3 regions of the Blautia sp. HCP3S3_B11 genome follow, and region 3 is predicted to be linked to each of the others. Evidence: riboswitches for the same ligand, from Rfam matches in the RefSeq annotation. Region 3 holds a riboswitch; each other region holds the start of a gene.
The links. Region 3 has a riboswitch for FMN ahead of ACTNC0_RS04730 (ECF transporter S component). Riboswitches for the same ligand answer to the same signal wherever they lie in the genome.

Region 1 (10,744 bases), on a different contig from region 3:
CAATCTGGCTGTTTCTTATGTTAGTGGTAATCCGATTTTCTATATTGCATATCTTATTATCAGTTCCATCCAGCCGGGTGCCACTGTAGATTATGCAATTCTGTTTACTGAACGGTATAAAGAAAACAGACAGACGCTTAATAAAAAGGAAAGTATTGTGGAGACTGTTTCCAATGTTACGGTATCTGTACTGACTTCCGGAATTACAATGGCAACAGTTGGAACTCTGCTTGGAGTTATTTCTACCCATAGACTATTGTCACAGCTTGGCTATTTTCTGGGAAGAGGAACTGTTTTTTCCATGATTGCAGTGCTGTTTGTACTTCCATGCTTTTTGTATCTATCAGATGGTATCTGCATGCCGTAATCGGCTAATTAAAAGTATTTATTTACAGAAAAACACAGTTCCCGATAAGCTAAGAAGAACTGTGCTTTTCTTTTTTCTTCAATTTTACGATTTCTCAATTTTTCAAACTTGAATTTATTAATTAGAATTGCGTTCAAAGCAACAATTATCTTAACATTCCCCAAATGCACTCCAGTAATGTTAGTGCAAGGATAATGTTAATGACACGGAAATGCCGCAGATAAAACTTCTGAATCAGTACGCCCAAGCCAATCCAAGTACAGGTTGCGATCGTTCCGATCGTTGCAATAACCAGCTCAAAAAACAGCAAAGCCGGAAAAGAGGACATATATCCTAAAACATAACCCGTTAGTGCGGTAACTCCGAACATATAGATCTTCACATTGACAAATTGCAGCATGAAGCCTTTCAGAAACGATGCGGATTGCTCTGTGTTTTCTGAGGTCGGCTTACTGAAAGCAATATGAATCGCAAGCCACAGGATGTAGGCTGCTCCGATGTACTTCATCACTTCCATTACATTCGGAAGCAAAGAATTAACCCCATATACAAAAATTGCACATAAGATTTGCACTACATAGTAGCCTGCAAAAATTCCAAAGAACAGCGGCTTTCCTTTTTTATATCCATAGTTTGTTACGGTATTTAATGCCAGAATATTTCCCGGTCCAGGCGTAAAGGCATTTATAATGCAATAAATCAGAAAATTGCTCAGTACCGCCATAGGCATAATCATCGACCACCTTTCTGCTATTATTATATCAGCAGACAGCGGTGCATACATAACACCTATTTTATATGATTATCCATATCCTATGACTATGGATTGACTGGAGCGTATTTCCGCAATTCTTCCAGATAGCTTTTTCCAAGTTCGCTTAATTCCTGATGTTCATTCAGCACATATCCAATATGCATTGTCTCATTTTCTGCAAGCGGAACGGAGATGATATTTTCTCCGTTCAAATATTTCGGGAAAATACCACTGGAAATAGTATAGGCATTCAGTCCAAGCATGAAGTTGACAATAGCCCCTCTGTCATTGACCCGGATTTCCTTATCCACCGGGATGGAGCTGAATAGTTCCTCTGAAAAATAGACAGATTCATACTCTCCCTGCACAAAGTTTAACCGTGGATAAGGTGCAAGGTCATGAACGGAAACTACTTTTTTCGATGCCAATGGGTGATCTTTTTGCAAAAAAACATGAGGCTTTGCTGCAAATAGCTCGGTAAACACCAGATGATTTTCCTCTATCGCTTTCCGCATGACGACTTCGTTTTCATGTGATAAATAAAGGATGCCCAAATCACAGACACGATTTTTCACATCATCCAATATCTGATGTGTTCCGGTTTCATTGTAATAAAAGGCATATCGTTCTTGTCCAAAGCGCTTGACTAATTCCACAAAAGCGTTTTCCGTAAAAGTATAGTGCTGAGAAGATACTCCAAATGTCACCTTCTCTGGCAGGTTTGTAATATACCGATCCTCCAACAGCTCCATTTGCTGTATCACTTGACGGGCATAACCGAGAAATTCAGTACCTTCTTTTGTCAGAGTAATTCCTGTTCTGCTGCGGAGAAAAATGGTGATGCCTGAATTTAAAACAGCCCGCAGGACGGGATTTCCTGCGGGACTTGTTTTATCATATCTTCTCTCATCCGGACTTTACCGTCGGTTATGGAATTGCACCATATCAGCTTTTGCTCGCAGACTATACTGCCGGTCAGGAATTACACCTTGCCCCGAAGACTGTAATTTTTTCTGTTGATTACCTATTATTAAAATTCATAAGGTGGATTTCCAGAGAAATCTGCGATTACACCATGAGGATTTTCAAGATAGAATACCTCAAAAATAGGATTATCTGCTGTCTGGTACTGTCCCTTAACGATAGAGTTATTCATGCATCCTTCCTTTACACTCTTGTTGTCCTCAAATACTGCTTTACCATGAATACGAATCCATGCATATTCTGGCGAAGAAGCAGAAACTTCTACTTCAGGATTTGCTAACATATCCTTGTAAACATCCTTTGTGTTGTTTGTACAGAACCAAAGCTTTCCATCCTGCTCAAAGCAGAACATGAATGGCATTTTGCCTTTCCATCTCTTCCGACTGTTGCTAAATACTGAACTGGATTTTTCTGTAAAAATTCTACTACTTTCTGCATTTTAAATTACCTCCTTAATTTGTTGTAACACTGTTTGTTACATCTCATGTTTGTACTATATCATTTGTTTGATATAATATCAACAGTTACATCATTTTTTGTAACTTTTTTTGTTACAACTTCCTTTAACGGTTTTACATTGATTACAACAAATGAAAAAGGCTTCGGAAATTGTGATGATATAATCACTCATCCGAAGCCTTCTGTAGGCTACTCTTCCTCTGTATACACTGCAATATCTTTTTTCACATCAGCAAGTGTCATTTCTGAAAGCTTTTCCTCCATGGCCCTCTGTACTTCTAACAGTCTCTTATCAAGAACATGGTGAATATTCTTTCCTACCGGACATTTCTGATTGAGATTTTCATGAAAATGAAACAGTTCTTCATCTGGTGCACATTCCACTGCTTTATACACATCAAGGAATGTAATCTGCTCCAATGGTCTGGTAATTGTCACACCGCCTGTCCCTCTTGCAACTTCAATAAGACCAGCAGCCTTTAATTGTTGCAATATTTTACGAACAATCACCGGATTAGTTCCAATGCTTGCTGCCATAAAATCACTAGTCATCTTCTGATCCGAAAATGTATCTATACAGGCAAACATATGGATTGCCATTGTAAATCTGCTTGAAATCTGCATTATAAACACCTCTCTTTGACAGTAATCATATCAAAAAGCAGATGTAATTTCAATGGTTACATTATTGTTCACCACTTTACAACTTTTTCATAAAAAAATATCGTACAGGGCTTTCTGATGTATAATGAGTTTGACCAAAACATTACAAAGGAAAGTGACCCTGTACGATAAAATCATTATACAACGAAAATACACTGATTAGTAGACTTCATCAATATTTTTTGATTTATTTTGAAACTTTTTCTGTTCCGACAGCAGATACCCTGTTTCTGCTGATACTATCCATATTGACATTGGAATCCGCACATTCCATCCGGTTCCTCTGATTATCAGATGGGAATTTTGTATCAGGATCCAGACATTTTACAGGCATTATGGAATTTGTTTCGTTCACATCAGGATCTGTGTCAGTCTGTATTTCAGACCTTTCCACTGGCTGCAGATGATTTACCATCTCTGTTTCAGTTTGTTTCCAATTCGAGAAGTTCTGCTGATGTAATATTAGACATTCAGCCGGAAGCCTGTATTCTTCCTTTCCTGCGCAAAGATCTGCTGAAAGATATTTTTAATTATGAGCTTCCCATGACTGATTCAGTTATATCCATGGCTGATGCTTTGTTCCTTGATAATATAAAGCGAATTAAAGATGGAAAATTTATCATATATTTTACAGAATATGGAATGACACGTTTTCTGCAGGAAGGTTTATTTGAAGAAATTCCATCAACATTTTATCATCCTCTGACCATTGAACAGCGAATTCGTATTCTCCGTGAAATAGCTCAATGCTGCAATGATGGTGCCTATCGAATCTTAAAAAACCTCTGAATCATCTGTCTGAAAATCTCCGCATGTGTCTTTGCGGAAATACCTGTTCACTCACTTACCAGACAAATTCAGGGGCGCATATGTGTTTTTCGATCACGGAACCTTTTATGCTGCAAATTTTTCAGGATTTTCTTACAAATATGGATCCGGATACTTATTACTCTCCAAAAGAAGCAAAACAGATTATAAATCGTATGAGTCAATCGGATATTCACAATCCACTTCACTGCTTCATTTTATTATCTGGTGGAGTTGCTATAGTTATACATACTACTGCTCATTGCCGCTCCTGTCGCAGCTTCCTCTTCACATTCTGCCAGAACAAGTTCTGCCTTGAACATATCTTCAATAATTTCACACAGTACCAGATTTTTTCTCAATCCATTCCCGGAACCAATCATACGCCTGATCTTTATGCCGATTCCTTTCTGAATAGTCATATACATCTGATACAGTTCTGTGCTCATTCCCTTCAGAACACCATAGCAAAAATCTTCAGGTGTAAAGTTTTCGGAACAGATCTGGGTAATACTGCCGCTTTTTTCCGGATTTACCCGCGTACCGTCAAATGTTGTTTCAACTTTAATCTTTCGACTTTCAGTTCTTTCACTATTCTGGTCTCTCCCTGTTCTTGCCATCTTTTCCATTACTTTGTATAATGGCTGCTCCTGTCCGGTCGCTTCTTTTACAATTTTTCGGAAAAACTGTTCCAGAAGCGCATATGCCTTGCCGCCACACAGAGATGCTCCTGCAAGCAGATACTTCCTATTTAGGAAAGGTCTTGCCTCAATTCCATCTCCCGAAAAATACTGACTGGAAAGAACAGAAATCTGTCCGCCGGTTCCCATATTGACCAGTAATATATTCTCCTCATCACCTGCTGCTCCAAGGAAGCTTGCCTGGTTGTCTCCGATTGCTGTTGTAACTGTCCGTCCTCTGTATGTACCCAATTTTTCTATTCCCGTACAGACATCAGGCAGCCAATTTACGTCCACTCCCATTTCAGCCAGTTTTTCTTTTTCAAAGCACATCTTATGGCTGTCAAAGAATCCAAAACCTGCCGCATTGCTCACATGTACCAATGGTTTTTTACGCCCTGTCAAATACATTCCAAAATAATCCATGATTGTACAGAAGCTCAAAGCCGAATCCGGAACCAGATTATGTCTGATATTATAAATGTGTGTGACAAGCCCATATCCTGAAGCAGCATGGATTTGACATCTTTCCCGGATTTCTTCTGTTAAAGGAATCTGATCTCCATCGCAGATACTTCCTCTGGCATCCTGCCATGTATATAACGGACTGACACAATTTCCTTCTTTGTCAACATAGACAATTCCATGCATCTGCCCTGTGAGCCCAATCCGCTCAACATGCGGATACTTCTCCAGGAAATAATCCAGCAGATTCACTGCTCTTTCTACAATTTCTTTTGCATACTGTATTCTTTCCCATTCATTTCCGGTTTCGATAAAGCAACCGTTCTCTACAGTTTTTGCCTCCAGAATCTTTGCCAGTCCGTTTTCCTCTTTTTCCAGAACAACACCGCTTATCGTTGTTGTCCCAATGTCAATCCCCGCCGTTTTCACAGTCCAAACTCCTCTGCCAGTTTCTTAAACTCCGGCAGGGAATTGATGATTGTATCATAGGATACACAGTAAGCCAGTCTCACATAACCCGGGCAGGCAAAGGAACTTCCCGGAACCATGAGAATATTATATTTCTTTCCAGCTTCGCAGAACGCTTTTTCATCTGCTACCGGTGATTTCACAAAGAGGTAGAATGCACCCTGCGGTTTGATACACTCGAATCCGCATTCCTTCAAACCATTATACAATGCCAGGCGGTTCTTGTCATATGCAGCTACATCCACTTCTGCATCTACGCATTTGGCAATCACCTTCTGCATCAGGGATGGGGCGTTGACACATCCGATGGTACGGTTGGCAATAGCTGCTGCAGTGATAAGTTCTTCACTGCCATCTGCTTCATCCGGAATTACCAGATAACCAATACGCTCTCCCGGAAGGGACAGAGATTTACTGTAAGAATAGCCAACAATAGTATTGTCATAATATTTTGTCAGATACGGAACCTCTACACCGTCATAAGCCAGCTCTCTGTATGGCTCATCAGAAATCAGATAAATCACACTGCCGAATTCCTGCTGTTTTTTCTCAAGAATTGCAGCCAGCTTCTTAATGGTTTCTTCGGAATATACAACACCGGTCGGGTTGTGAGGTGTATTTACGATCACTGCCCTTGTCTTTGCCGTAATCTTCTGCTCAAACTCCTCAAGATTCGGCTGGAATGTGGTTGTATCCGGAGAGATTTCCACAAGCTTGCCATCAAAATTGCGCACATATGCACCATATTCCAGAAAATATGGTGCAAAAACAATCACTTCTTCCTCTGGATTCAGGATCGTCTTGAAAATCACATTCAGACCGCTGGCTGCACCAACTGTCATAATCAGATTCTTCGCCGCAAACTTTGTCCCAAAGCGGCGATTCAGAGATTCCGCTATCATCTGGCGCACATCCTCAAATCCTGCATTACTCATATAACCATGCAGCACTGTCGGCTCCACTTCGTTCACCAGATCAATAATAGCCTCCTTCACACACTCCGGCGCCGGAACACTGGGATTCCCAAGACTGAAATCATAAACTTTGTCTGCCCCATAGATGGCTCTGAGACGGTTTCCCTCCTCAAACATCATACGAATGGCTGAATTATTTTTTACATAAGGTTTCATTTTTTCTGCTATCATAACATATTCGCTCCTGTCCAAATAATCCCGGCAAACCACCGAAATTCAAAATAATATCGCAACTGCCCACTTTCTCTTACAGTCGCATAATCTATCCTTATTTTAACCTCATCATGGTAAAGTGTCAATGTGCGACAATATACTATGCTTCATCTTTTTAACCGAATCGTTGCCGTTCGCTCCGTTTACAGTAATGTAACCAAAATTCCAGATTACCCGCATCAATGGAATTTTGACTTATATGTATCGGGATTTTGGCATATTCATACCCCAAAAACTCCTCGCGGGATAGTAGCACGTGAACAGCAACACCAAATCAAATAAGTCCCTGCCAGTGTGTTTAAAATCTCCAACTACCAGCATAGAAAAATAATTTATTTCATGTGCATTTGCAGGATATTTAGATATTCTTAGCTGGTCAAAATCTGCGTTATGAGAAAAATGACACACTGTCTGAGCGAAGCGAGTTTGTGGCATTTTTCTCATGCCTTTAGCAGATTTTGAGCAGCTTAGAATATCTTAATGTCCGAAACCGCACATGAAATAAATTATTTTTCTATGCGTCCCTTTTCTATGCGTCCCTCCTTCAAATCCCTCCCTCAAATTCTTCCCACTATATCCCCAAAAAACCATATCACAAACAAAAAAGACCGACAGTCTCCCCTCCCGGATTTCCTGTCAGTCTTTTAATAACTCTTATTTTCTCAGTTCTTCACACTCAAACGCACCAACGCCCTCTGCAGCTTAGCCTCCACAATCTTATAATCATGATCAGTCAAACCACCTTTGGCGATCATCTCCTCAGCTCTTTTCTTAGCTTCCTGCGCACGCTGCTCATCAATATCCTCTTTCCACTCCCAGGTAGTTGCAAGGACACGGCACTTTCCGTTCATAACAGAAAGCATTCCACCAATGCAGGCTGCGGTTCGTCTGCTGCCGTCTTCCATTACCACACTGGCTTCACCCATTCCCAGGGCAGTACAGTAATTACAGTGTCTGGCAAGAATAGCCAGATCACCACTGACAGTTCTGCAGACCACACGCTCCACATTGCCTTCAAAGAGCAGTCCGTCCGGTGTTCCGATTCTCAACGGGAAAGTACTCATAGGACATTTCCCCCTTTACTGATTCTTGGCTTTTTCAAACACTTCATCGATGGTTCCCACAAACAGGAAATAACTCTCAGGAATGTCATCACACTCACCGTTCAGGATCATCCTGAATCCTCTCAGTGTCTCCTTCAGCGGAACATATTTGCCAGGCATACCTGTAAACTGTTCTGCTACAGAGAAGCTCTGTGACAGGAATCTCTGAACCTTACGGGCACGGCTTACAGTACGTTTGTCTTCCTCTGACAACTCATCCATACCCATGATGGCAATAATGTCCTGAAGCTCTTTGTAACGCTGAAGAACTCTCTGTACTGATCTGGCAATCTCATAATGCTCTGTTCCTACGATCTCAGGGGAAAGAATACGGCTTGTGGAATCCAACGGATCAACAGCCGGATAAATACCCTGGCTGGAGATTTCACGGGAAAGTACAGTTGTTGCATCCAGATGTGAGAATGTAGTTGCAGGAGCCGGGTCAGTCAGGTCATCGGCAGGCACATATACTGCCTGTACAGATGTGATGGAACCCTTTCTTGTAGAAGTAATTCGTTCCTGCAGGTTACCCATTTCAGTTGCCAGTGTGGGCTGATAACCTACGGCTGAAGGCATACGTCCCAGAAGCGCAGACACCTCGGAACCTGCCTGTGTAAAACGGAAAATATTGTCAATAAAGAGGAGCACATCCTGGTTCTTCTCATCACGGAAGTATTCCGCCATGGTAAGTCCGGAAAGTCCAACTCTCATACGTGCTCCGGGCGGCTCGTTCATCTGACCGTAAACCAGAGCAGTCTTGTCGATAACTCCACTTTCTTTCATTTCATTGTAAAGGTCATTTCCCTCACGTGTACGCTCTCCTACACCTGTAAATACGGAAAGTCCGCCATGTGCAGTTGCTACGTTGTGGATCAGCTCCATGATAAGAACTGTTTTTCCTACACCTGCACCACCGAAAAGACCGATCTTACCACCCTTTGCATAAGGACAGATCAGGTCAACGACCTTGATACCTGTCTCCAGAATCTCTGTTGCAGGCATCTGTTCTTCATAAGAAGGAGCCTGACGATGGATAGACCAGCGTTCCTTTGCCTCCGGTGCCGGAAGATTGTCTACCGGGTCACCCAGAAGGTTAAATACTCGTCCCAGGCATTCCTCACCTACAGGAACGGAAATTGGACCGCCTGTATCCAGAGCTTTGGCACCACGCACCAGACCGTCAGTAGAATTCATGGCAATACATCTTACCACATCATCACCAACCTGCTGTGCAACCTCGGCAACCAGCTTTGCGCCATCATTATCAATCTCTATGGCATTGAGAAGAGGCGGCAGTTCATCGTGCGCAAAGCGGATATCCAGTACCGGACCGATAACCTGCACTACCTCGCCAATGTGTTTTTCACTCATGTTTATAATCTCCTATTTCTAAAGACCTTCCGCACCTGCAACAATCTCCGTGATCTCCTGCGTGATGCTGGCCTGACGTGCCCTGTTGTAATACAGATTGAGCTGATCGATCATCTCTTCCGCATTACTTGTGGCTGCATCCATAGCCATACGTCTGGCTGCCAGTTCACTTGCGGTACTTTCGCAGATACCACCATAAACCAGTCCTGCCAGATATTCCGGAACAATGGCATCAAATACTGTCTCTCCGTCCGGTTCATAGAGAATCAGATTCTTCGTCTCTATCTTACCGCCGCTTTCCTCTCTGATATCAGTCATAGGAAGCATGGAAAATACCTCCGGCTGCTGGGAAAGCATGGAATTAAAGACAGTATAGCATAATTCAATATGGCCAAAGGTTCCTTTGCGAAATTCCGTACAGAGCATATTTGCCATCTCAAAACAATCCGCTACAGAAATACTTCCTGCCTCTGCAAACTGTTCTGTCAGAGCTTCTATCCTTCTCTGACGGAAATATTCCACTGCTTTCTTTCCAACCGGCAGAACCATGTAGTCCTTACCCTCAGCAGACGCCTCCAGACATTTGAAAAGATTGGTGTTATAACCACCTGCAAGTCCTCTGTCACCTGCGATCACTACATAGCAGGTTTTATTATTCAGGGACTCTTTTGCATAAACGGATGAGAAATCCGTATTCTCTCTCGCAATATCCTTCAATGTCTCGTGAAGCTCTGTAAAGTACGGACGACATACCTCTGCACGTTCCTTTGCCTTACGCAGTTTGGAGGATGCTACAAGCTCCATGGCTTTGGTAATCTGCATGGTGCTCTGTACACTCTTGATACGCAGCTTTACCGCTTTCATATTCGAAGCCATACGATACCCTCCTAATCACTTTATTTCTCAGGTCTTGTATTCAGGAAGTTCTCTGTATACGCATCCAGTACGCTGCGAAGCTTCTGCTCTGTTTCCTGCTCCAGCTTACCTGTTGAGCGGATCTCCTGCATAACCTCTACGCCTGCTGCATCTGTATCCAGATAGGTATATAATCCTGATTCATATACATTTACGTCTTCAACCTTTACTGATTCCAGAACACCCTTTGTAACCGCATAAAGGATTGCAACCTGTTTCTCTACAGGAACCGGTGCATTCTGGTTCTGTTTCAGAACCTCCACAATACGTGCTCCCTGTTCCAGACGTGCCTTTGTATCAGCATCCAGATCAGAACCAAACTGTGCGAAGCTCTGCAGCTCACGGTACTGGGAATAAATCAGTTTCAGTGTTCCTGCTACCTTCTTCATTGCCTTGATCTGCGCATCACCACCAACTCGTGATACGGAGATACCCGGGTTTACAGCAGGCATAATTCCTGAATGGAATAACTCTGTCTCCAGGAAAATCTGTCCATCTGTAATAGAAATAACGTTAGTAGG
Region 2 (10,744 bases), on a different contig from region 3:
AGCCAGATTTCGTTGTATACAACGCTTCCAAAGCTAAAGTTGAAAACTATAAAGAATTAGGCCTTAACTCTGAAACAGCTGTAATGTTCAACATCACAACTAAAGAGCAGGTTATCGTAAACACATGGTACGGCGGAGAAATGAAGAAAGGTATGTTCTCTATGATGAACTACTTCCTTCCACTGAAAGGCATGGCTTCCATGCACTGCTCTGCAAACACAGATATGAACGGCGAAAACACAGCTATCTTCTTCGGTCTTTCCGGAACAGGTAAAACAACTCTTTCCACAGACCCGAAACGTCTCCTGATCGGTGATGACGAGCATGGCTGGGATGACAACGGCGTATTCAACTTTGAAGGTGGATGCTACGCTAAAGTTATCAACCTTGACAAAGAATCTGAGCCGGACATCTACAATGCGATCAAACGTAACGCTCTTCTTGAGAACGTAACACTTGATGCTGAAGGCAAGATTGATTTCGCAGATAAGAGCGTAACAGAGAATACTCGTGTATCTTACCCGATCAACCACATTGAAAACATCGTTCGCCCGATCTCTTCTGCACCGGCAGCTAAGAACGTAATCTTCCTGTCCGCAGACGCTTTCGGAGTACTTCCTCCAGTATCTATCCTGACAGAAGCTCAGACTCAGTACTATTTCCTGTCTGGATTCACAGCTAAACTTGCTGGTACAGAGCGTGGAATCACAGAGCCTACACCTACATTTTCTGCTTGCTTCGGACAGGCATTCCTTGAACTGCATCCGACAAAATACGCAGAAGAACTTGTTAAGAAAATGGAAAAGAGCGGAGCGAAAGCTTACCTGGTTAACACAGGATGGAACGGAACAGGAAAACGTATCTCCATCAAAGATACTCGTGGTATCATCGATGCAATCCTTAACGGAGATATCCTTAACGCTCCTACTAAGAAAATCCCATTCTTCGATTTCGAAGTTCCTACAGAGCTTAACGGCGTAGACACAGGTATCCTTGATCCTCGTGACACATATGCTAACGCTTCTGAATGGGAAGAAAAAGCAAAAGATCTTGCCGGAAGATTCATCAAGAACTTTGCTAAATACGAAGGAAACGCTGCTGGTAAAGCACTTGTTGCAGCTGGTCCTCAGTTATAATTATAACTTAAATTGTCCAAATGATACGAAAGGGATGCGAATGATTCGCATCCCTTTTTTGTACTGTTTCAAATATCAGACAATAAAATTATAAATGATGTCTTTATAATGCTTTAAGTTTCTCTGCCACCTTCTCATATGCCGGTATCGGAACATGATATTTTTCACCCATTCTTACTACTTCATAGACTAATCCATCAATTTCAGACTGTTTTCCTTCCATGATGTCTCTCTGCATAGAGGTAGTTGCTTCCGGTGCAAGGTTGGAGAGAATTTTTAAGTTTACATCTACCATATCTTTCTGAAACGGGATTCCCATGGCTTCTGCAAGTGTTGCGATTTCTCTTATCATGGTTTTAAAGAGTTCTCTGGCTTCGCCTTCTTTCTGGAAATCTGCGGCTGTTGCATGATAGTAGAGTCCTGCTGCACCGATTGGTGATACGTAGGAGAATTTCTCCAGTGCTTCGCGTCGGATATTCTCAGAAAGAATCCCGTCAATGTTGCTGTCACAGAGGTCTTTCTGGATTTCTCTCAGTTCTGATCTGAATTCTGCTTTGTCTCTTACGCCAAATACAATGCGCAGGATCTGTCCATGCTGAAGAAGTCTGCCTGATTCTTTAATGTTTGCCGAGACATAGATACATCCGTCTGTTACAAGAAGTTCAGGAAGTTGTTTTTGCATCTTCCCACCGGTTCCATAGATGTTTAAAACAGGAATTACGATGGTTGTTTTCTTTGAGATCCGCCTGATAAACGGAATAGTTTCATCCAGAGAATAGCCTTTCACACAGACAAAAATCACATCCGGATGGTCTGTGTAATGTTCCATATCTGTAGCCGGGATAGTGATTGTTTCTTCTGTTTTATCCCACATTTTTTCTAAGGTAAGCCCCTGTTCCCGGATTGCTTTCAGGTGTTCGCCTCTTGCGATCAGGGTTACATCCTTCCCTGCTTTCTTCATATAATATCCGGTAACACCGCCGGTTCCTCCGGCTCCGATGATTACGTATTTCATCCTCGTTTTATGCCCTTCTTTCATGATTCTTTTCTTATATCATAGCATAATTGGACTCTTTCTTCAGCATAATTATACATTTCCATGAGTTGCCATAAAGTTAATGTTTTCTGTTGTGGCAAACTCTGCCGCACAGATAAAATCTCCTTCATTTTCTCTGTCCGGATCATCCGTTACCAGAATAATTTTTCCATTTCGAAGTTCTTCCAGAGCTTCTTCTACTGAATCAAATCTGTTCATTATTTCTCTCCTTATGCGCTATATTTTTCTGCTGTTAACCGGGCAAAATCATCCGTATTGGCCGCTTATCTGATCTGGTCAAAATCCATACTTACTCAGAAAATCTCTTGTAATATTGCTTTTTGATGGCTGTTCTTTCACAGGTGTTATTAATTTCTCCACATATTTTCCAATAATATCTGTCTCAAGATTAACCATATCCCCTTCTTTACGTTCTCCGAGAACTGTAATCTTTACTGTATGAGGAATTGCAGAGATAGAGAAATCTTTTTCCGAAACTTTTGCCACTGTAAGGCTGATTCCATCAATTGTTACAGAACCTTTTATGACTATATATTTCATGATCTGGTCTGAGGTCTGAATCGTGTACCATACAGCATTATCATCTCTGTGGATTTTTGTGATTCTTCCCGTTCCATCTACATGCCCTGCAACAATATGTCCTCCGAATCTTCCGTTTGCAGGCATTGCCCTTTCCAGGTTTACATGCTGCCCCGGTGAAAGCTGAATCAGCGCAGAACGGTTCAATGTCTCGTGCATCACATCTGCTGTAAAACCATTTTCCAGACATGCAGTTACAGTAAGGCAGATTCCATTTACAGCTACGCTGTCTCCTGTTTTCAGGTCATCCAGTATTTTCTCTGCCTGTATCGTAAATACCGCTGAATTTGCTCCTTTTTTTATTTTTTTTACAGTTCCCAGCTCTTCAACAATTCCCGTAAACATTTCTCTTCACCTCACTCTCTATAAGAAAATCATCTCCCAGTCTGATCATTTCGCTGTTTTTTAATAATACTGCGCTGGCAGGATCAGGAAATCCTTTTCCTTCCACCGGCGTCTTTGCTTCTTCGCCTCCAAAAAGTTTAGGTGCTATATAGGTCTGAACTTTCTGAACAATACCGCTTTCCAGTGCTGACCAGTTTAAAGAACCCCCTCCTTCCAGCAAAATACTGTCTATCTTTGCAGCTCCCAGAAGTTCCATTAATCTGTTTAAATCTATGTGTCCGTTTTCTCCGGAACATACAGAACCTGGCATCCCAGCTCTTCATAATTCTTTATCTTCTGCTGGTCTTTACTGCTGCTTGCAAGGATTGTAGGAATTGTCTTTGCTGTTCTTACAATCTTAGATGTCAGTGGTGTTCTCAGATGGGAATCGCAGATAATACGCACAGGATTTCTGCTGTTTTCCAGTCTGCAGGTGAGCATCGGATCATCTGCCAGCACAGTTCCCACCCCAACCATAATTCCTGTATATTTCAGTCGCTGTTTCTGTACATGAATTCTGGAAGCTTCTCCTGTCACCCATTTGGATTCACCTGTATAAGCGGCAATTTTTCCATCCATAGTCATTGCATATTTCATGACCACATACGGTTTTTTATTTTGGATGTAATAAAAGAATGCTTCATTCAATTTATCACACTCTTCTTTTAAAATATTTTCTGTTACTTCAATTCCATGATCCTTCAAAATCCGGATTCCTTTTCCTGCAACCAGCGGATTAGGATCTGATGATCCGATGATCACGCGTCTGATTCCGGTCTCCAGGATTGCATTCACGCATGGAGGCTGTTTTCCATAATGACAGCAGGGTTCTAAAGTAACATATATAGATGCACCTTCGGGTTCTTCCGTACATGCTGCCAGAGCTTCTCTATCCGCATGGAGTCCACCGTATTTTCTGTGATATCCCTGACCAATGATTCTTCCGTTTTTAACGATCACAGCACCCACCATCGGATTAGGTGCTGTAAAACCCATTCCTTTTTGCGCCAGTTCCAAAGCCATTTTCATATACTGCCTGTCCTGTTCCATATCCGTTGTGTTTTTCAATCCATCATCTCCTGTTCTTTTATAACAATTCCATAAAAATTCCATAAAATAAAGCCCCGGTGTTTTTTCAACATCCAGGGCCTGGTAATTAATATTTGATATGAATGAATCTGACTCTTTATTTCATCACTGAAATTACTTCAAATGATATAAAAAAGCTCTGGAATAAACTTATTATTCCAGAGCAGTCAGCTTTCACAGATCAGTTAATTCTTCTGTATCTCTACTGTCATCTTCTTTCATCCAGACTGTACTGTCGGCTTCGGAATTGCACCGAATCATGCCTTATGGCTCGTGGGCTTTACCACCGGTAGGGAATTGCACCCTGCCCTGAAGATCTTATTTTATTTTTATCAGCAATTTTTGCAATTTACCTTGCTGATGTCTGACAGTATACTCTCAACCTTTATCCGTGTCAAGATTTTTTTCAGGAAAGTAACCCTCTTACCATCTCTGCATTAAATGTCACACCTGTCAGGTGATCTACTTCGATCTGGTACAGGGCATTGGCTGCGATATGCTCTGCTGCCTGTTCCAGATCACGAATACCGCTTGTATTTTTATGCAATTCAACGATGGCATCCAGACCGTCTTCTGTTACTACGCATTCTTCTGCTTTCAGGCTCATGCGTTTCAGGACTTTCGGAAGAACGTATTTGGAGAAGATGATCTTCTTCTCTTCTGATGTATAATCCGGGATATCGATCACCGCGAAACGGGACATCAAAGGTGCGCTGATCTGGGATTTATCGTTTGCCGTAGCAATTGGATAAACGCCCACTGTGGGCACCATACATTCCATATAGTTATCTGTAAATCCAAGGTTGTCAAGCAGAGTAAGAAGTACATCTGCAGGGTTTCCGTTGCCCTTGCCTGACGCTGCTTTATCAAGCTCGTTGATAATAAATACAAGGTTGGATTCTCCTGCTGCTGAGAAAGCTTCCATGATGATTCCGGGCTTTGCGTTTGCATAGATTCTGGAGCTTCCTGTAAGCTGTTCCGGATCATTGATGGAACTCATGTCCAGAGTTGTCCAAGGCAGTTTCAGGATACGGGCAACTGCGTATGCAATCTGGGATTTACCTGTACCTGCAGGGCCTACAAGGAGAAGTCCGTATGCAGGAAGTGTATGGGTACGGTTGATCTGGATGATTGTTTCAATGATACGCTGCTTTACAGATTCCATTCCGTAGAGTTCCTCATCAAGGATCCTGCGGGCTTCCTGAGGATCGATTGCTTCAAAGTAATTGCTCTTCCACTGTACATTCATCATGATGGAAAGTGCTCTCTGAGCATGACGTCTCTCCTCCGGAGATACTTCGTGTGAACGGGCAACTGCAAGGTTTCTTCTCGCCCAGAGACGGATATTATCCGGCAGGGTTCTGCCTGCGCAGGTCATAAAATCAGTGATGCTCTGAATGCTTGTCAGCTTCATCTCGTCCCCTGTTTCTTCCTCATCTTCATCCTCAACAATCTCTGCAGGTGCACTGCTTGCAAGAAGTCTCTCGATCATAAACTGAAGAAATCCGTCCTCTGCGGAAAGTTTCGTGCCGCCGCCAAAAGCAGTCTCACGAATCTTATAAACTGCATAACCATTCTCTTTATTCTCTCCTGAAAGGCGCACATTGATATGATTCTCCCCAAGCCATTTCAAAAGACTTACAAATCTTGAATCAATACTGATGATATCTGCACTGAAAACGCCGTCATCCTCTTTAAATTCAAAGGATGTACGTTTGATCGGATTAGTAAAAATACCGCAGGAATGATGTTTCCACTGACGGCTGCTGTTATCCAAGATCATGATCGGTTTCTCAGGGGAAGTCTCCTTTTCATTGGACTGGAACGTAGTGTAGGTACATTCAGACTGTACGCCTGTTTTCTTGTCTGAAGCACCGCTGAAATCAAATACTGGCATGGTAAATACTCCTTTTATCTTATCATGCAATGCATGACATATTTCTATTACACATCTCTGCAATCCTGTCGGAAGCTATTTATTATTCTAGCAGAATCTTTTCTTTTAATCAATTCTGTAAATGTATTTATTGCATAAATATTCAATAAATTATATCCTGATTTATTCCCCCAAAATCATTGACGGTAACATTCACAGGCCTTATAATAATAGTAACTGAGAATTTCCAGAAACTCTCTGGAAAATCGAAATTTACTTTTAGGAGAGCAAAATGAGCAAAATTATTTTAACCGGTGACCGCCCAACAGGCCGCCTTCATGTTGGACATTATGTTGGTTCATTATCCGAGCGTGTTCGTTTACAGAACTCCGGCTTATATGATGAAATTTATATTATGATCGCAGATGCACAGGCATTAACAGATAACGCTGAACACCCTGAAAAAGTTCGCCAGAACATCCTTCAGGTTGCCCTGGATTATCTTGCATGCGGCATTGATCCTGAGAAATCCACTATCTTTATCCAGTCCATGGTTCCGGAGCTTACAGAGCTTACTTTTTATTATATGAACCTTGTTACTGTAGCACGTGTACAGCGTAACCCTACAGTAAAAGCCGAAATCCAGATGCGTAATTTCGAGGCAAGCATCCCTGTCGGTTTCTTCTGCTATCCGATCAGCCAGGCTGCAGATATCACTGCATTCCGCGCTACTACTGTTCCGGTTGGCGAAGATCAGCTTCCAATGCTCGAGCAGTGCAAGGAGATTGTACACAAATTTAATACTGTTTATGGCGAAACTCTGACAGAGCCTGAGATTATTCTGCCATCCAATAAAGCATGCTTACGTCTGCCAGGTATTGATGGAAAAGCAAAAATGAGCAAATCTCTCGGAAACTGCATCTACCTTTCAGATGAAGAAGCAGATGTTAAGAAGAAGGTTATGTCCATGTTCACAGACCCGAATCATCTTCGCGTGGAAGATCCGGGACATGTGGAAGGAAACCCTGTATTTATTTATCTGGATGCATTCTGCAAACCGGAATATTTCGCAGAATTCCTGCCAGAATATCAGAACTTGGATGAACTGAAAGCTCACTATACACGTGGCGGTCTGGGTGATGTTAAAGTTAAGAAATTCCTGAACAAAGTACTTCAGGCAGAGCTTTCTCCAATCCGCGAAAGACGTAAACATTGGGAACAGCATCTCGATGATGTATATGATATCCTCAAAGAAGGAAGTAAAGCTGCTGAGGCAAAAGCTGCTCAGACACTTCATGATGTACGTTCTGCTATGCAGATCAACTACTTTGACGATAATAGCCTGATTAAATAATTTCCCAGGATATAAAACAGGTTCAGATACGAAATATATTATTCGTGTCTGAACCTGTTCTTTGCTTAGCATTATTTTATTACTATTTTTTCTAAATCCAGTTGTTTCTTTACAGATTTTCTTCGTTTCTTTTTTTCCTCATAGAGAGCTTTATCGGCATCTTTCAGTTCATCTGAGATTGCCAGTCCGCTACTGCATGTAACTATCGTGTATCCCACTGATAATTCCACATAATACGCTTTATCGGAATCTTTATTAAATGCCGCACTTTTCTTCTGAATCAGTTCACGAATCCACTGTCCGTCTTCATCATTTCCGGGAATCATTGCACTAAACTCATCTCCGCCGATTCTTCCTTTCAAAAAATTTTGGCTTTTTCGTTTTATTTTACAATATTTTTATTATTCATTCAATATATTTTGGTTGTTTCAACTTATTTTTAACCAAATCTTTACCATTTACTCTGCAGATTCCAGATTTTCTGCTACCAATTTTCCATTGTCGCAAGCAAAATTTATTGCATTTCTATCTCGTTTCCTGTACAATACTTTTATATTGTAAAGTATGAAACAGGAGGTAATATATTATGGCTTTTGATATCACACCTTATGTAGACATGTCCCCAAAGGAAGTTCGCGAACTGATTCGCAAGGGGGTAATTGATTTTCCAACCGCCGGTATGTGCCGCGGTTATGCACAGGCAAATCTCGTAATCCTGTCACCAGAATACGCAGCAGATTTTGAGGAATATGCACACAAAAATCCATTTCCATGTCCGATACTGGAAATCATCAAAGGAAAGCCTGACACACATGACATGGGGAAGGGTGGAAATATCTGTACAGATATTCCGAAATACCGAATTTATGAAAATGGCGTATTTACCAGAGAAATTACAGATGCTTCCGAGTATTGGAAAGAGGGTTATGTGGGATTTCTGATTGGCTGTTCTTTCTCATTTGAAGAGGCACTGATTCGTGAGGGAATCGAAATCCGTCATATTGCTCAGGGACGAAATGTACCAATGTTCAAAACAAACATCAATACAGTTCCTGTTGGTCCATTCTCTGGTCCTATGGTATGTTCCATGCGTCCTATGACACCGGAAAATGCAAAAAAAGCTTATGATATCACTTTCAAAATGCCAAATGTTCATGGTGCACCTGTACATATGGGTGATCCGAAGGAAGTCGGGGTTGATGATATTATGAAGCCTGATTACGGTGAGGCTGTAGACATTTACGATGGTGAAATTCCTGTATTCTGGCCATGTGGCGTAACCCCGCAGGCAGCAATTGAGAACGCCAAACCACCAATTGTTATCACTCACGCCCCAGGACATATGTTTATTACTGATATTCCTAACGCTGAGTTAAATGACTACCTGGAAATGAAAAAGAAATAATAACTCTGATCTACAATTCCAAAAGGAGAATTTTATTTAATATCATGCAATTTACATTTCCAAATTATTACAAAGAATTCTCCTGCATCGCAGGTGCCTGTCCTGACACCTGCTGTGCAGGATGGCAGATCGTTATTGATGATAAAACTCTGAAAAAATATCAGCACTTTAAAGGTCCATTCCGTAACCGCCTGCATAACGATATTGACTGGAAAGAACACGTTTTCCGACAGTATGATCGTCGCTGTGCATTTCTGAATGAAAATAATCTGTGTGATATTTATATAGAAGCAGGTCCGAAAATGTTCTGCAATACATGCAGAAATTATCCCAGACATATTGAGGAATTTGAGGGATTGCGCGAAATTTCTCTATCACTTTCCTGCCCAGAGGCTGCAAGGATTCTTCTATCTCAGAACAATAAAGCAAACTTTATAACCAGAGAAAAAGAAACTCATGAAGAAATCTATGATGACTTCGATTATCTTCTGTTTACTTCATTGATGGATACGAGGGATATGCTGATAGCCATTATTCAGGACAGAACGATTCCTATGCAGAAACGCCTGTGGAAAATACTTGCGATTGCACATGATTTTCAGCTGTGCGTAGATAAAAATGAACTTTTTAAATGGGAAGATATAAGGAAACGCCATGAAGATTCCGGATACGGAGAAGAATTTTGCAATAAAATTCATTTTAAAATGAATCAATATAATAAAGAAAATACCGCAAATCCTTCAGAGAAAACAAATATAACTGATGCCTCAAATGTAGACGATAGTACCTGCTGTCCAGATTATTCCTGTAAAACGAAAGAATTATTCCAGCAAATGTGGCAGACGATAGTTCCTGCCATGGAAGTCCTTCGTCCTGGGTGGAAAGACTTTCTGAATGAATCTCTGACTCCTTTATATACAGGAATTTCAGATGATCCGTCCGCAAAAATAAGTCTTTATCCATATCAGAAAAGTGAATTCGATTATTACTACCCGAACTGGCAGATTCAGGAGGAACAGCTTCTGGTTTACTGGATCTATACCTATTTTTGTGGTGCTGTTTATGACGATAAGATTTTCGCAAAAGTAAAAATGGCGGTTGTCTGTACGTTATTTATCCACGAATTAGACGTTGGAATATATCTGAAAAATAATCGACAGTTTAATCTGAAAGATCAGATTGAAATCTGCTATCAATTTTCCAGAGAGCTGGAACATTCAGACCTTAACCTGAATAAGTTTGAAGAATTAATGTCAGAAAGTGAAATTTTTTCATTTGAAAATCTATTAAAAATTTGCTAAAAAACTTGCTGTACATTGGTATTTTCCCTCTGTACAGCAAGTTTTTATTATCTATCCATACCAGCTTTCTTTCTGGAATCCTCTCTGACCATATCCCGCAGATTCTTCATATATTCACTAAAACTACACTCTTTGGTTCCATAGGTCATCTGAAGATCGTATTCCAGTGGAATCCATGTAGAAAGATCAGCTTCATTATGCTGAATCAATGCCTCTAATTTATCTAACGCCTTATATATCTTAGCTTCCAATGTTCCCAATGCTTCCATCTCAACAAACAATTCTTTCAAGTCTGTTTTGTACGGTTCTGGAAGGGTATCCAGCAGTTCATCCATTACAGAATTTTCATGTTCAGAATCAGCAGTAGTTTTCTCAAATGCAGGAATATCTCCTGTAATAGCTTCTCCCACGTCATGGAACATACACATTTTAATTACTTTATCAATATCTGCCTCAGGAAATTCATCCTGCACAAAATATGCCATCATGGTAAGTCGCCAACTGTGTTCTGCCACACTCTCATGTCGGCCTGAAGACGTATAAGAATGTCTGGTATAACATTT
Region 3 (10,744 bases):
GAACAGTAACAAATATGCGGTTACGATAACAGATAAACTTATATCATCCGGATAAAATATTATATTTCATTTTTCGTGTTAATGGTATAAAATTATCAATGTAAATATCAGGGCATATTCGAAAAATTATTCTTAATCTTTTCAAATATGCTCCGGAAAGGAACTTTTATACTAATGAAAACCAAGATTCAGGATATGACCTCCGGTTCACCGGGGCGGTTGATCATTCTTTTTGCAATTCCCCTGATGCTGGGAAATATCTGTCAGCAGCTTTATACAATGATGGATACCATGGTTGTTGGCCAGATTGCAGGTGTGGAGGCTCTTGCCGCACTGGGTGCTGTTGACTTTCTGATGTGGGTTGTCACAGGAATATCCACAGGACTCACTCAGGGATTTTCCATTCAGCTCTCCCAATATTATGGGGCAAAGGATTTCGAAAATCTGCGTAAATCTCTGACTCACAGTTACCGGCTGACCGCATTCATCGCAGCCGGAGTATTGATTCTCAGCCAGTCATTTGCCTCGCTGGTATTAACATGGCTGCATACACCTTCCAATATTATCGGAATGTCTCTGTTATATCTGCGCATCATTTTCTGTGGAATCCCGGCCACAGCAGCCTATAATATGTTTGCCTCTGCTCTAAGGGCTATGGGAAACAGTAAAACACCACTGACTGCAATGATCATCGCATCTGTGCTGAATGTCTCACTGGACCTCCTTTTTGTGGCAGGCTTCGGATGGGGTGTGGCAGGAGCAGCAATCGCAACTGTAATCGCACAGAGCTTCTCTGCTGTTTACTGTTTTCTGATTTTACGCAGAATTGATATTGTTCATCTGACCAGAGCAGATTTTATGCCTGCCTCCGGTATGAATGTCCGCCTGATGAAACTTGGTATTCCTGTTGTATTCCAGAATATCATCATCGGTGTGGGCGGTCTGGTAGTCCAGTATGTGATCAATGGCTACGGTTTCCTTTTTGTGGCAGGATTTACAGCTACAAACAAGCTTTATGGTCTGCTGGAAATGGCTGCTATTTCCTATGGATATGCCATCGTTACCTATGTGGGTCAGAATCTGGGAGCCGGAAAGATTGACAGGATCAGAAAAGGCGTCCGCAGCAGTATGCTGCTTTCCCTGCTTACCTCACTGATCATTTCTGCTGCCATGTTTTTATTTGGAAAAAATATTCTCTCACTTTTCATCTCAGGTGAACCGCAGCAGACACAGCAGGTACTGGCAATTGCTTTTAAATACCTCTCTATTATGGCTGCCATGCTCTGGGTTTTGTACTTTCTGTACGTGTACAGATCTGCACTTCAGGGGCTGGGAGATACCTTAATGCCTATGGTAAGTGGTATGGCTGAATTTGTCATGCGTATCAGTGCTGCACTGATTCTTCCCCATTTTATCGGACAGGACGGTATTTTCTTTGCAGAGATTGCAGCATGGAGCGGAGCCACTGTGATCTTATGCATCAGCTATTATGTACGGATGCATAAATATCATTAAAACAAAACAGGCACATAGTCCCGGATATCCGGTATATGTGCCTGTGAAGCGTGTAAAATTATGTAAGATTCTTAATCCATTTATATTTCTTATAATGTTTATAGACCACCGGCAGTTTAATAATCTCGTCCAGATTGAGTACAAAGTAGACAACCATAACCGGCAGTTTCAGGATAAATGCGCAGATGCATCCCAGAGGAACAATGATACACCACAGAGTTACAGAATCACACAGCATTCCAAATTTGGAGTCTCCGCCTGCTGCGAAGATTCCTCCTATTGTCATACAGTTTACTGATTTTCCTGCGATGTAATAGGAAGAGATCAGCAGCATTTTTTGCAGATATCCGCGGGCTGTCAGGGTGAGATCTACCATTTTTGTGATAAATGGGGATAAGGCGATCAGGACAAGACCTGATACAATTCCTGCAATAATCGCAGTTTTGGTAAGTGTCTCGCCTACCTCTTTTGCTTCCTGCAAACGGTCTGCACCAAGACGGTTTCCCACTATGATACTGCCTGCATTTCCAAGTCCGAGGCAGAAGCATACAACAAGATTTTTGGAAATATTCGCTATTCCATTGGCGGCAACAGCATCCGTTCCCAGATGTCCCATGATCACAGAATACATGGAAAAACCTATTCCCCATGCAAGATTATTGATCAATAACGGAACGACTTTCTGCCAGAAACGGCCAAATAACTTTTTCTCACAGCTTCTGAGACTGAATTTCACAGCTCTAATCCTGCACAATACATAACCAACACTCCACAGGAACTGCACAACTGTTGCAAGTACGGTTGCCAGTGCAGCACCTTTAATCCCCATCTTCGGGAAGCCGGACAGGCCAAAAATGAAAACAGCATTCAATGCGATATTGAGAATTACCATAACCCCATTGATCAGGGTACTCATATTTACTGAACCACAGTTCTTCATGATTGCCAGGAAAGTCTGTGCAATTCCCGAAAACACATAGGAAATGCCGATGACTCTTAAATACTCACTTCCCAGAACGATCAGAGTTTCCTCATTTGTCAGGATTCTCATGAGCTGTTCCGGAAAGAAAAGGGTTCCTGCCAGAAATACTACTGCAATACATCCACAAATCTTTGTCACAAGGCTGAACACCTGGGAAATACCTATGTAATCCCCTTTTCCATAATATTGTGCCACAAACATATTCTCGCCTGCCATAAATGCAAACATAAACAGATTAAATACAAAAGTAACCTGTGTAGCCAGTGATACGGCTGACATGGCATCCTGACTTAACTTTCCCAGCATGATCGCATCACATGCTCCGACCAGGGCTGTCATGAACTGCTGAAGTGCGATCGGAAGTGCCAGCCTGACTATTTCTTTTCTTAAACTTCGTTTACGCTCATCCATTATCTTTTTTGCTCCTGTATAAAATATTAGTGATACTCATCAGTCAATTTTCAGAATCATATTCAGGATTCTTCTTGCGCTGCGACAGATTTCTTCTTCAGTAATAAAACCTTTTTCGTAAGCTTCTTTTATGCGTTCCGGATATCCTGCTGCCATCTTGATATCGTTTCCTGCCTTTGTTTCACGGTAATGCTCTCCGAAGGTCCACCAGTCTGTTGTAACCAGTCCGTCGAATCCCCATTCATCCCGGAGAATACCTGTCAGGAGTTCTTTGTTCTCTGAAGCGTGGATGCCGTTGATCAGGTTATAAGAGGACATAATTGTATATGGATGAGCCTCTTTTACAATGATCTCAAACTGTTTCAGATAAATCTCACGGAGTGCTCTCTCTGATACTCTGGAATCAGAATCCTTACGGTTTGTCTCCTTATTATTGGCTGCAAAATGCTTCACACTTGCTCCGATATGCTGAGACTGGATGCCTCTTACCATAGCTGCACCTGTCTTTCCTGCAAGGTACGGATCTTCAGAATAATACTCAAAGTTACGGCCACAGAGCGGGCTTCTGTGGATGTTGCAGGCAGGAGTAAGCCAGATACTGATATTATTTTCTTTTACTTCTTCTGCTCCTGCTTTACCAACTTTCTCTACCAGTTCTTCATCCCAGGTGCTGGCAAGAAGTGTGGCACATGGCCAGGCAGTTGTGTTCACTCCGCATTTCGGAAGAATACGAAGTCCGGCTGGTCCGTCTGCAGTCATCACATTCGGGACTCCGTATTCCGGAAGATTTCCCATTCCAAATGTATTGGCACATCCTGTGTTTGGCTGTCCGCCAAGGAGATTGATACAGTCATCCAATGTCAGGATATCCATAAACTCATCCAATGTCATTTTACCATCTGCTACATCAGAGAAGCGAACTCCCTTGGAATCAAGAAAATCAAGAAAGTCTATTCCTTTTTGTCCTCTTGTATCAGGGCATGGAAGACCGATGGCATATTTATCCTGTCTCGGAAGTCCTTCTTCTTCCACATATTCACGCTGTGGAAGTTCCTCATAAGAACCGTCCGCAAGCATACGTTTCTGAAGATGATATGGCGCTGCTTTCCGGCTTAACTGCTCAGTTACTGTGTCTTCTTTTACTACATATGTAAAGTCGATCTTCGCTGCATCTCTTACATTTGTACCGATATAGATCGCATATTCTCCTGCCTCCAGAACATAGGCTGATCTGCATACTTTACCCAGATCATCGTAGGATGCCATCTGATTCACAGGAATTTTCAGGGTAAGGATCTGACGTTCACCCGGCTGAAGAAGACTGGTCTTTTTGAATGCCCCCAGTACTTTCGCAGGCTTTCCAAGTTTCCCCTGTGGTGCTCCGTAATAGAGCTGGATAACTTCTTTTCCTGCTGTTTTTCCTGTATTGGTTACTTCAGTAAGAACCGTGATCACACCGTTTTCTTCGGAAGCACCAGTCATCTTCCAGTCGAAGTCTGTATAGGAAAGTCCAAACCCAAACGGATAATTTACTCTTTCCGCTGCACCCGGAATTGTTTCAAAGTAACGGTATCCCACATAGATATCTTCTGTGTAATCTACATAGAATGCAGACTCATGGAAGTTTGCTGTGGATGGATAATCTTCCAGATCTTTTGCATAAGTATCGGATAATTTACCAGATGGATTAACATCACCACAAAGTATATCTGCTGTTGCAAGACCACCTTCCATACCGCCCTGCCATGCCATCAGTACTGACTGAATCTCATCACAGTCTCTGAACCATTTCGTGTCCACGATACCGCCAACATTCATCACTACGATTACATGTAGGAATGCTTTCTTTACTTTCTCTACCATGGCATTCTCTGCATTTGTCAGGCAGAAATCACCGTTTTCAAAAATCTTCGCTGACAACTCGGAGTTTCTTTTTTCCTCTCCGTCAAGAACGTATCCATCCTGTGCTGCTTCACATTTTCTGTCCCATCCTTCGCCTGAAAAACGGCAAATGGCAATTACTGCAGTATCTGTATATTCTCGCGCTTCATTCAGAAGTTCATCCGGGAGCTCCGGCTCAACTGTCATACCTGGTACTGCACCATCTGCGTATTGTTTCTGAATATCTTTTTCATAATATTTCGCAAGTTTATCGAAAACTTCTACTTTTCCCTCATCCTCTTTAATCTTCATGCCCTCATAAAGATTACGGATATATTCTACAGTTACATCGCCACTTCCTCCGCCGCCTTTTACGTAGTCTACAGTACCCTTACCAAAGAGTGCGACTTTCGTCCCTCTCCGGATCGGAAGTGTATTTTTCTCATTTTTCAGAAGGACCATTCCCTCTCCTGCTGCCATTCTGGAAAGTGCAATGTGTTCTTTACTTCCTGTAACTCTCCGTCCATCTTCTCCCAGCGGAAGCACCGGCTGAAAAAAGCTTCTCTGCCATTTTGCCATTATTTTAATCCTCCCTTAATTCTCCTTAATCAAGCAGATAAAATCATCCGCTTCGCTACTTGCCTGATTTGGTTAAAGTTCTTCCTTCAAAAATGCAAAAGGTTCTTCATCCCGAAGGAAATGCATAAGCTGATATGCACACATGATTGCTACATTTTCTTCACGCAGAATCCTCTTTACTTCTTCTCTGTCAGCAAGTACAACTTCAATTTCCTCTGTGTCTTCCTGTGCATCTTTACTGATTTCACCTTCCGCATATCCATAAACAGTTGCGCAGGATTCATCTGTCATGCCAACCGTTGTGAAATAAGGTTTCTCAAATGCAGGATCTACTTTCAGCGGTGTGAATTTCAGTCCTGTTTCCTCATACATTTCTCTTACTGCACCCTCATGGAATTCTTCGTTCGGTTCTACCAGACCTGCCGGGAATTCATAGATGTATCCGCCGATTGCATATCTGTACTGACGTACCAATACAACCCTGTCTTTTTTCTCTCCGTAAAGACTGTAAATAATTACACCATCCGGAGTATTTTTACCTGTTTTTATTTTTAATTCGTTAATACTCTTCGCACGGGATGCCACAAAATATGACACAGGAATGTTGTGAATGCTTGTTGCATTTAAATGATACAAATTCAAAAATTTACAGTCTGTCAGTTTCTCAATATTATGTATCTGTCCCATAATGGATACTTCCTTTCGCTATTCATAAACCTCACATTCTGATGTTTATATCGTCTGTTTTATCTTACCATATTATCGTATCTTTTTTAAGTCTGTCTGAAAATTTCCGTAATTATTTTTTGCACATAAAAAGAACAGCCACAGATTTTTCATCATACGACTGTTCTTCTTTTTTATTTATTGGATTGCCAATTTATTCTTTATCAGATATAAAATCAATCTCCCTTGAGAACTACACGGATTCTCTTATAGATCAGGAATACGATCAGGGATGTCAGAGCATATTTGAATATGTTGAATGGGAAAATGATCATTGCTGCAAATGTAAGAAGATTATTTACAGAACTGTGTACTGCACTTCCCATTTCGATAAATGCTTCTACCGGCATTCCAAAAGCCTTTCCGTATGCCGGAAGTAACACGAATGCATTGATAAAGCATGCAACTACTGCTGTAAGTACGGTTCCAACTGCCATTCCGATCACTGCATGTTTTCTGCTCTTAACAGATTTGTAACGGTAGATCAGACCTGCCGGAACTGCAAATGTACATCCAAAGATGAAGTTTGCCACATCGCCTACACCTGCTGTCATAGAGCCCTTTGTTACCAGATGCACAAGAATCTTCACCAACTCGATCAGTACACCTGCGATCGGTCCCATTGCAAATGAGCCAACCAGTACCGGGATTTCTGAAAAATCCAGCTGATAAAAAGTCGGTGCCAGGAAAGGAAGCGGAAACTCCAGATTCATTAAAATTCCTGCGATAGCGCCAAGCATGGCTATCTGTGTGATAGTCCTCGTCTTACTTCTCGCCATCGCATTTCCATTTCTTAATACCTGTTCACTCATACTGTTTCTCTCCTTTGAAATTATTCTTTATGGATATATCTCATATCCTGTTAAAAGAAAATTCCACAAGCTTTTTATATAATGAAGATTTTCTTCAACATATAAAAAACCCCGGATTATATATCCGGGGTAATGAGCACGTATGGTAAATATCGCGTGTTCTTCTCTCATCCAGACTATACTGTCGGTCCTGGAATTCCACCAGATCAGCCGCCTAAGCGGGTCGCGGACTATAACCGCCGGTAGGGAATCTCAGCTGATGCTGATCACCACAACCCCGAAGAATTTTCTTTTATCTGCGTCTGATTATACTACATACAGGCATTTATTTCAATATCATTTGTGATTTTTTTCTGAGTTTTACCAAACTTTGAACAATATCCGATATTTTTGCAATTACAATAACTGGATTATCCTATAGATATAAATCCTTTAAGAGCAGAAGAAACTTTCTTTTTATATGTTGCATAGCTGACTCTTTTTCCGTTAATCTTATATCCCTGTCTGTACGCCGGATCAAATCTTCCATAACGGCCATTAAGATATTCTGCTTCCAGTGATTTTATTGCACTCTGTCCTTTAATCTTATAGATATATAAGGAATTTCCACCTGTATTAGCTGTAGGTAATGCTACCTGATGTTTTTTCTTAGAATACTGTGCCCGCATATTATATCCTTTTCCTACGCTAACACTTTTTACACATTTCTTTTTACCTGTACTTACATTATATGTATATACTTCGTTAGCCCATTTTGAACTATTATATACTACTAGTTCCGGCACTCCGTTTCCATCGAGATCTACAATCTTGTAGTCTCCTCCAGACTGCCAGATCAACTGCCTGTAACTTGCAACAGCAGTTTTATATTTTGACGAAGCTGCCACTGTTGGTATTGGCATACCTAAACACATTATCAAGGATAATAATATACAACATATCTGTTTCATTTTCTTTCGCATAGTGATTTCCTCCCTGTTTGATCTGCAATTTATTCGCTATAAAAGAATTATAACACAAATCAAGCAAAAGAGTTTAATAAACTCACTCTGCCTGATTAATATTATTGACCTTGCAGTCTGCTAATACAACAACCTGCATTTCCCCGCCATTGGTATTCCCAAATAAACTTTTTCTCAACGGTAGACTGGTTACTTCTACCGTGTCATCCTCGAAAATATTATCCAGTTCTCCATTATAATAAACAGAATACTGCTGTTCTTTTTCATCTATCAGATTTCGCTATATCAGTCAATGGTCATCTTCCAATTCACTCATTCTTCATTACACTCATTATACCCTTCTCTTATCAGCTTTTCATTCACTGGCAGTATATGTTTTACGCCACAGCAACAATAATTTTCTCACTTATGAACAAATGTTATTTTTGTTCCTTACAGTAACGTAGCCAACTATCGAATATAAAATTTATAATCTTCTTTGATAATTGACGAACTCCTGAGAATATGCTTTAATGGGTTTAGCATAAATACTTCAGGAGAACAAACATAGTTCTCAACTACACTTCTACACCAATGATACATGTATCATATCTCATAAAAAGAAATGGGGGAACACACAAATGGGACTTATAGCTGTCAGTAGTCTGATGCTCTTGGGCGGTATGTATCTGATGATCGCATTCGCATGGTGGCTTCTGCAGATCATTGCCAACTGGAGAATCTTTACCAAAGCAGGAGAGGACGGATGGAAAAGTATTATTCCAATATATGGCGATTATATTTCTTATAAAATCGCATGGCAGCCCGCATATTTCTGGCTGACTCTCATCCTGGGAATCATATCTTCTTATCTGCAGGGAACTCTGGAAATAAGCGAAAGCTTAACGGTCTACATGCTTGTCATACTGATCAAAATCATACTTGTCATCATCAGTATTGTGTACAGCATTAAGCTTGCAAGAGCCTTCGGCAGAGGCACAGGATTCGCCATTGGCCTTATCTTCTTACCGCCAATCTTCATGCTGATCCTTGGCTTCGGCGATGACAGATATTATGGGGCAGATAAATAAAAATACGCATAATAAAAAATCCTCAGAGCTTATGTTCTGGGGATTTTTTCATCTCATACAGGCTACAGCCTATTATAAAGTTCTGTTATCAAAATACTCTTTTACCGTTTCACAGCAGAAATCAACCACCTCATACCTGTTACTCACATCTCCGTCAAAAATCGGTTCAAGTCCGCCTGCTGCCGCCTCGAAGAACAGTTTTGCACCAACTTCAGGAGTATATCCTGTACATGGTTTGATCATGTTGTTTAACCGAATCAAGTAAGTCCCCTGCTTCAATTGCGAGAAGCAATAAGCAGTGGGTGGGACTTGCTTGTATCAGGAGGGGTACAAGCCCCTCCTGATAAACTGCGGAGCAGTTATTCGGTTATGAGCAAGTAGCGAAAGCGGATTGCGAATATCCGATTGACCAGCGGTCTGTTCTCTGCTCCAAGATATTTACGGATTCCTTCGATACCGAATTTCGGTCCCTGGAAGTCTTTTACGAAGCTTTCCGGGAAGTCGATGTCAAGGAGTTTCAGGAATGGCATTGACATGATGTTTCCTGTGATCGTTGCGAGTAACAGCTGGATGTTGTTCTTGATGTTTACTACCGGATATCCGATTCTCAGGATGTAGAAACACATTCCGTCCGGTGCAACCTGGATATCTACGTTTATCTGGTTCTCGAAAGCAGGTACTTCATAGATGCCGATTACTTTAGATGCGTATTTTGCTCTTACCTCATCTGTTTCTTCCGGTACGTCTACCCAGGAACCTGTTGTCTGCTCGATACCGATGATCTGTGCTTTGATCACGATCTCTTCGTCTTTTTTGCGCCTACAAGGTATGTAGCTACACAAAGCTCGTCCAGATCAACACCTTCGTATAATAGGTTTAAAAGTGTTCCGTACATCGGACACACAGAGATATTCGGTGCACTTACAGGTACAGAAGACCCTCTTACCATGTTTGAAGTTCATGGTATGAGAATTTTCTTCCTCTCCCGTCACGTATCTCTGAGAAAGGCCTGTGATATGGTAACCAAAGAACGTATCAAAGATTATGTAAAACACAGTCTTGAGGTACTCAAAAAATTAGGTGTCAAAGACGGAACCATGGCAATTGCAGGTCTGAATCCTCACTGCGGCGAACATGGTATTCTCTGAACCGAGGAACAGACAGAAGTAATCCCTGCTGTGCAAGAACTTCAGGCAGAGGGTTATCCTGTAACAGAACCGATCGAAGCTGATTCTGTTTTCCACCAGGCTTTACAGGGACGCTATAACAGTGTATTATCATTGTACCGTAGACAGATGTATTTGTCTGTGAATATGTCCGGCTATATTTTCACAAAATCATAAAAATAGAATTAGCAATATATATATTTCTTAGTAGCATTATCACTTCATTTTTAATATGCAGCAATGTATGGGCTGTAATTCACTATCCGTTTATATTACAATTCAAAGATTTCCAGATCATCCGGGATAAAAAGATTTCCTTTATAATATGGTTTTCCTTCCTCTGTGTAGAGTTCTTTTCGTCTGGAGATATTTTTATCTTCTGTATGATACAAAATCAGATTGTCAACATTCAGTTCCTGTGCGAGCTGACAGGCATCCTTTACTGTGGAATGATGTTTCTCATAAGGTTTAAATTTATCTGCCTGTGAAAAGAGACAAAATGCCTCATGGAGAAGCCAGGTACTATTCACTGCATATTTATGTTCACATTCATTATATGGCTCATCTCCACAGCAGGTCAGTTTCTTTCCGTCTGCATATTCCATGCAAAATCCGAACTGTTTTGCTTTTGTAGAAAGAA

Region 1: it holds a riboswitch for FMN, as region 3 does, so the genes downstream of both, ACTNC0_RS03175 (LysR substrate-binding domain-containing protein) here and ACTNC0_RS04730 (ECF transporter S component) in region 3, are expected to answer to the same signal.
Region 2: it holds a riboswitch for FMN, as region 3 does, so the genes downstream of both, ribD (bifunctional diaminohydroxyphosphoribosylaminopyrimidine deaminase/5-amino-6-(5-phosphoribosylamino)uracil reductase RibD) here and ACTNC0_RS04730 (ECF transporter S component) in region 3, are expected to answer to the same signal.

What each region holds. Positions count from the first base shown of each region.
Region 1 covers NZ_JBQHVP010000003.1:93,155-103,898, forward strand. The annotation lists gene ACTNC0_RS03160 (MMPL family transporter) at 1-89, shown strand, start outside; gene ACTNC0_RS03165 (MMPL family transporter) at 101-367, shown strand; gene ACTNC0_RS03170 (LysE family transporter) at 513-1,097, opposite strand; partial or broken gene ACTNC0_RS03175 (LysR substrate-binding domain-containing protein) at 1,187-1,969, opposite strand; FMN riboswitch at 2,016-2,127, opposite strand; partial or broken gene ACTNC0_RS03180 (pyridoxamine 5'-phosphate oxidase family protein) at 2,152-2,543, opposite strand; gene ACTNC0_RS03185 (Rrf2 family transcriptional regulator) at 2,754-3,188, opposite strand; gene ACTNC0_RS03190 (hypothetical protein) at 3,531-4,016, shown strand; gene ACTNC0_RS03195 (sedoheptulokinase) at 4,256-5,608, opposite strand; gene ACTNC0_RS03200 (pyridoxal phosphate-dependent aminotransferase) at 5,605-6,792, opposite strand; gene atpC (ATP synthase F1 subunit epsilon) at 7,497-7,898, opposite strand; gene atpD (F0F1 ATP synthase subunit beta) at 7,914-9,308, opposite strand; gene atpG (ATP synthase F1 subunit gamma) at 9,327-10,184, opposite strand; gene atpA (F0F1 ATP synthase subunit alpha) at 10,205-10,744, opposite strand, start outside.
Region 2 covers NZ_JBQHVP010000014.1:91,213-101,956, reverse strand. The annotation lists gene pckA (phosphoenolpyruvate carboxykinase (ATP)) at 1-1,136, shown strand, start outside; gene ACTNC0_RS12420 (ketopantoate reductase family protein) at 1,240-2,151, opposite strand; partial or broken gene ACTNC0_RS12415 (3,4-dihydroxy-2-butanone-4-phosphate synthase) at 2,233-2,391, opposite strand; gene ribE (riboflavin synthase) at 2,470-3,117, opposite strand; partial or broken gene ribD (bifunctional diaminohydroxyphosphoribosylaminopyrimidine deaminase/5-amino-6-(5-phosphoribosylamino)uracil reductase RibD) at 3,098-4,206, opposite strand; FMN riboswitch at 4,452-4,566, opposite strand; gene ACTNC0_RS12400 (AAA family ATPase) at 4,652-6,142, opposite strand; gene trpS (tryptophan--tRNA ligase) at 6,414-7,475, shown strand; gene ACTNC0_RS12390 (diguanylate cyclase domain-containing protein) at 7,547-7,837, opposite strand; gene ACTNC0_RS12385 (putative hydro-lyase) at 8,062-8,880, shown strand; gene fliB (flagellin lysine-N-methylase) at 8,925-10,181, shown strand; gene ACTNC0_RS12375 (HD domain-containing protein) at 10,229-10,744, opposite strand, start outside.
Region 3 covers NZ_JBQHVP010000005.1:13,928-24,671, forward strand. The annotation lists gene ACTNC0_RS04710 (MATE family efflux transporter) at 175-1,515, shown strand; gene ACTNC0_RS04715 (MATE family efflux transporter) at 1,574-2,908, opposite strand; gene ACTNC0_RS04720 (glycoside hydrolase family 3 C-terminal domain-containing protein) at 2,948-5,368, opposite strand; gene ACTNC0_RS04725 (NUDIX hydrolase) at 5,441-6,055, opposite strand; gene ACTNC0_RS04730 (ECF transporter S component) at 6,271-6,906, opposite strand; FMN riboswitch at 7,062-7,195, opposite strand; gene ACTNC0_RS04735 (hypothetical protein) at 7,317-7,808, opposite strand; gene ACTNC0_RS04740 (DUF5684 domain-containing protein) at 8,489-8,938, shown strand; gene ACTNC0_RS04745 (hypothetical protein) at 9,011-9,199, opposite strand; gene ACTNC0_RS04750 (hypothetical protein) at 9,298-9,735, opposite strand; partial or broken gene ACTNC0_RS04755 (4-hydroxythreonine-4-phosphate dehydrogenase PdxA) at 9,823-10,245, shown strand; gene ACTNC0_RS04760 (MBL fold metallo-hydrolase) at 10,377-10,744, opposite strand, start outside.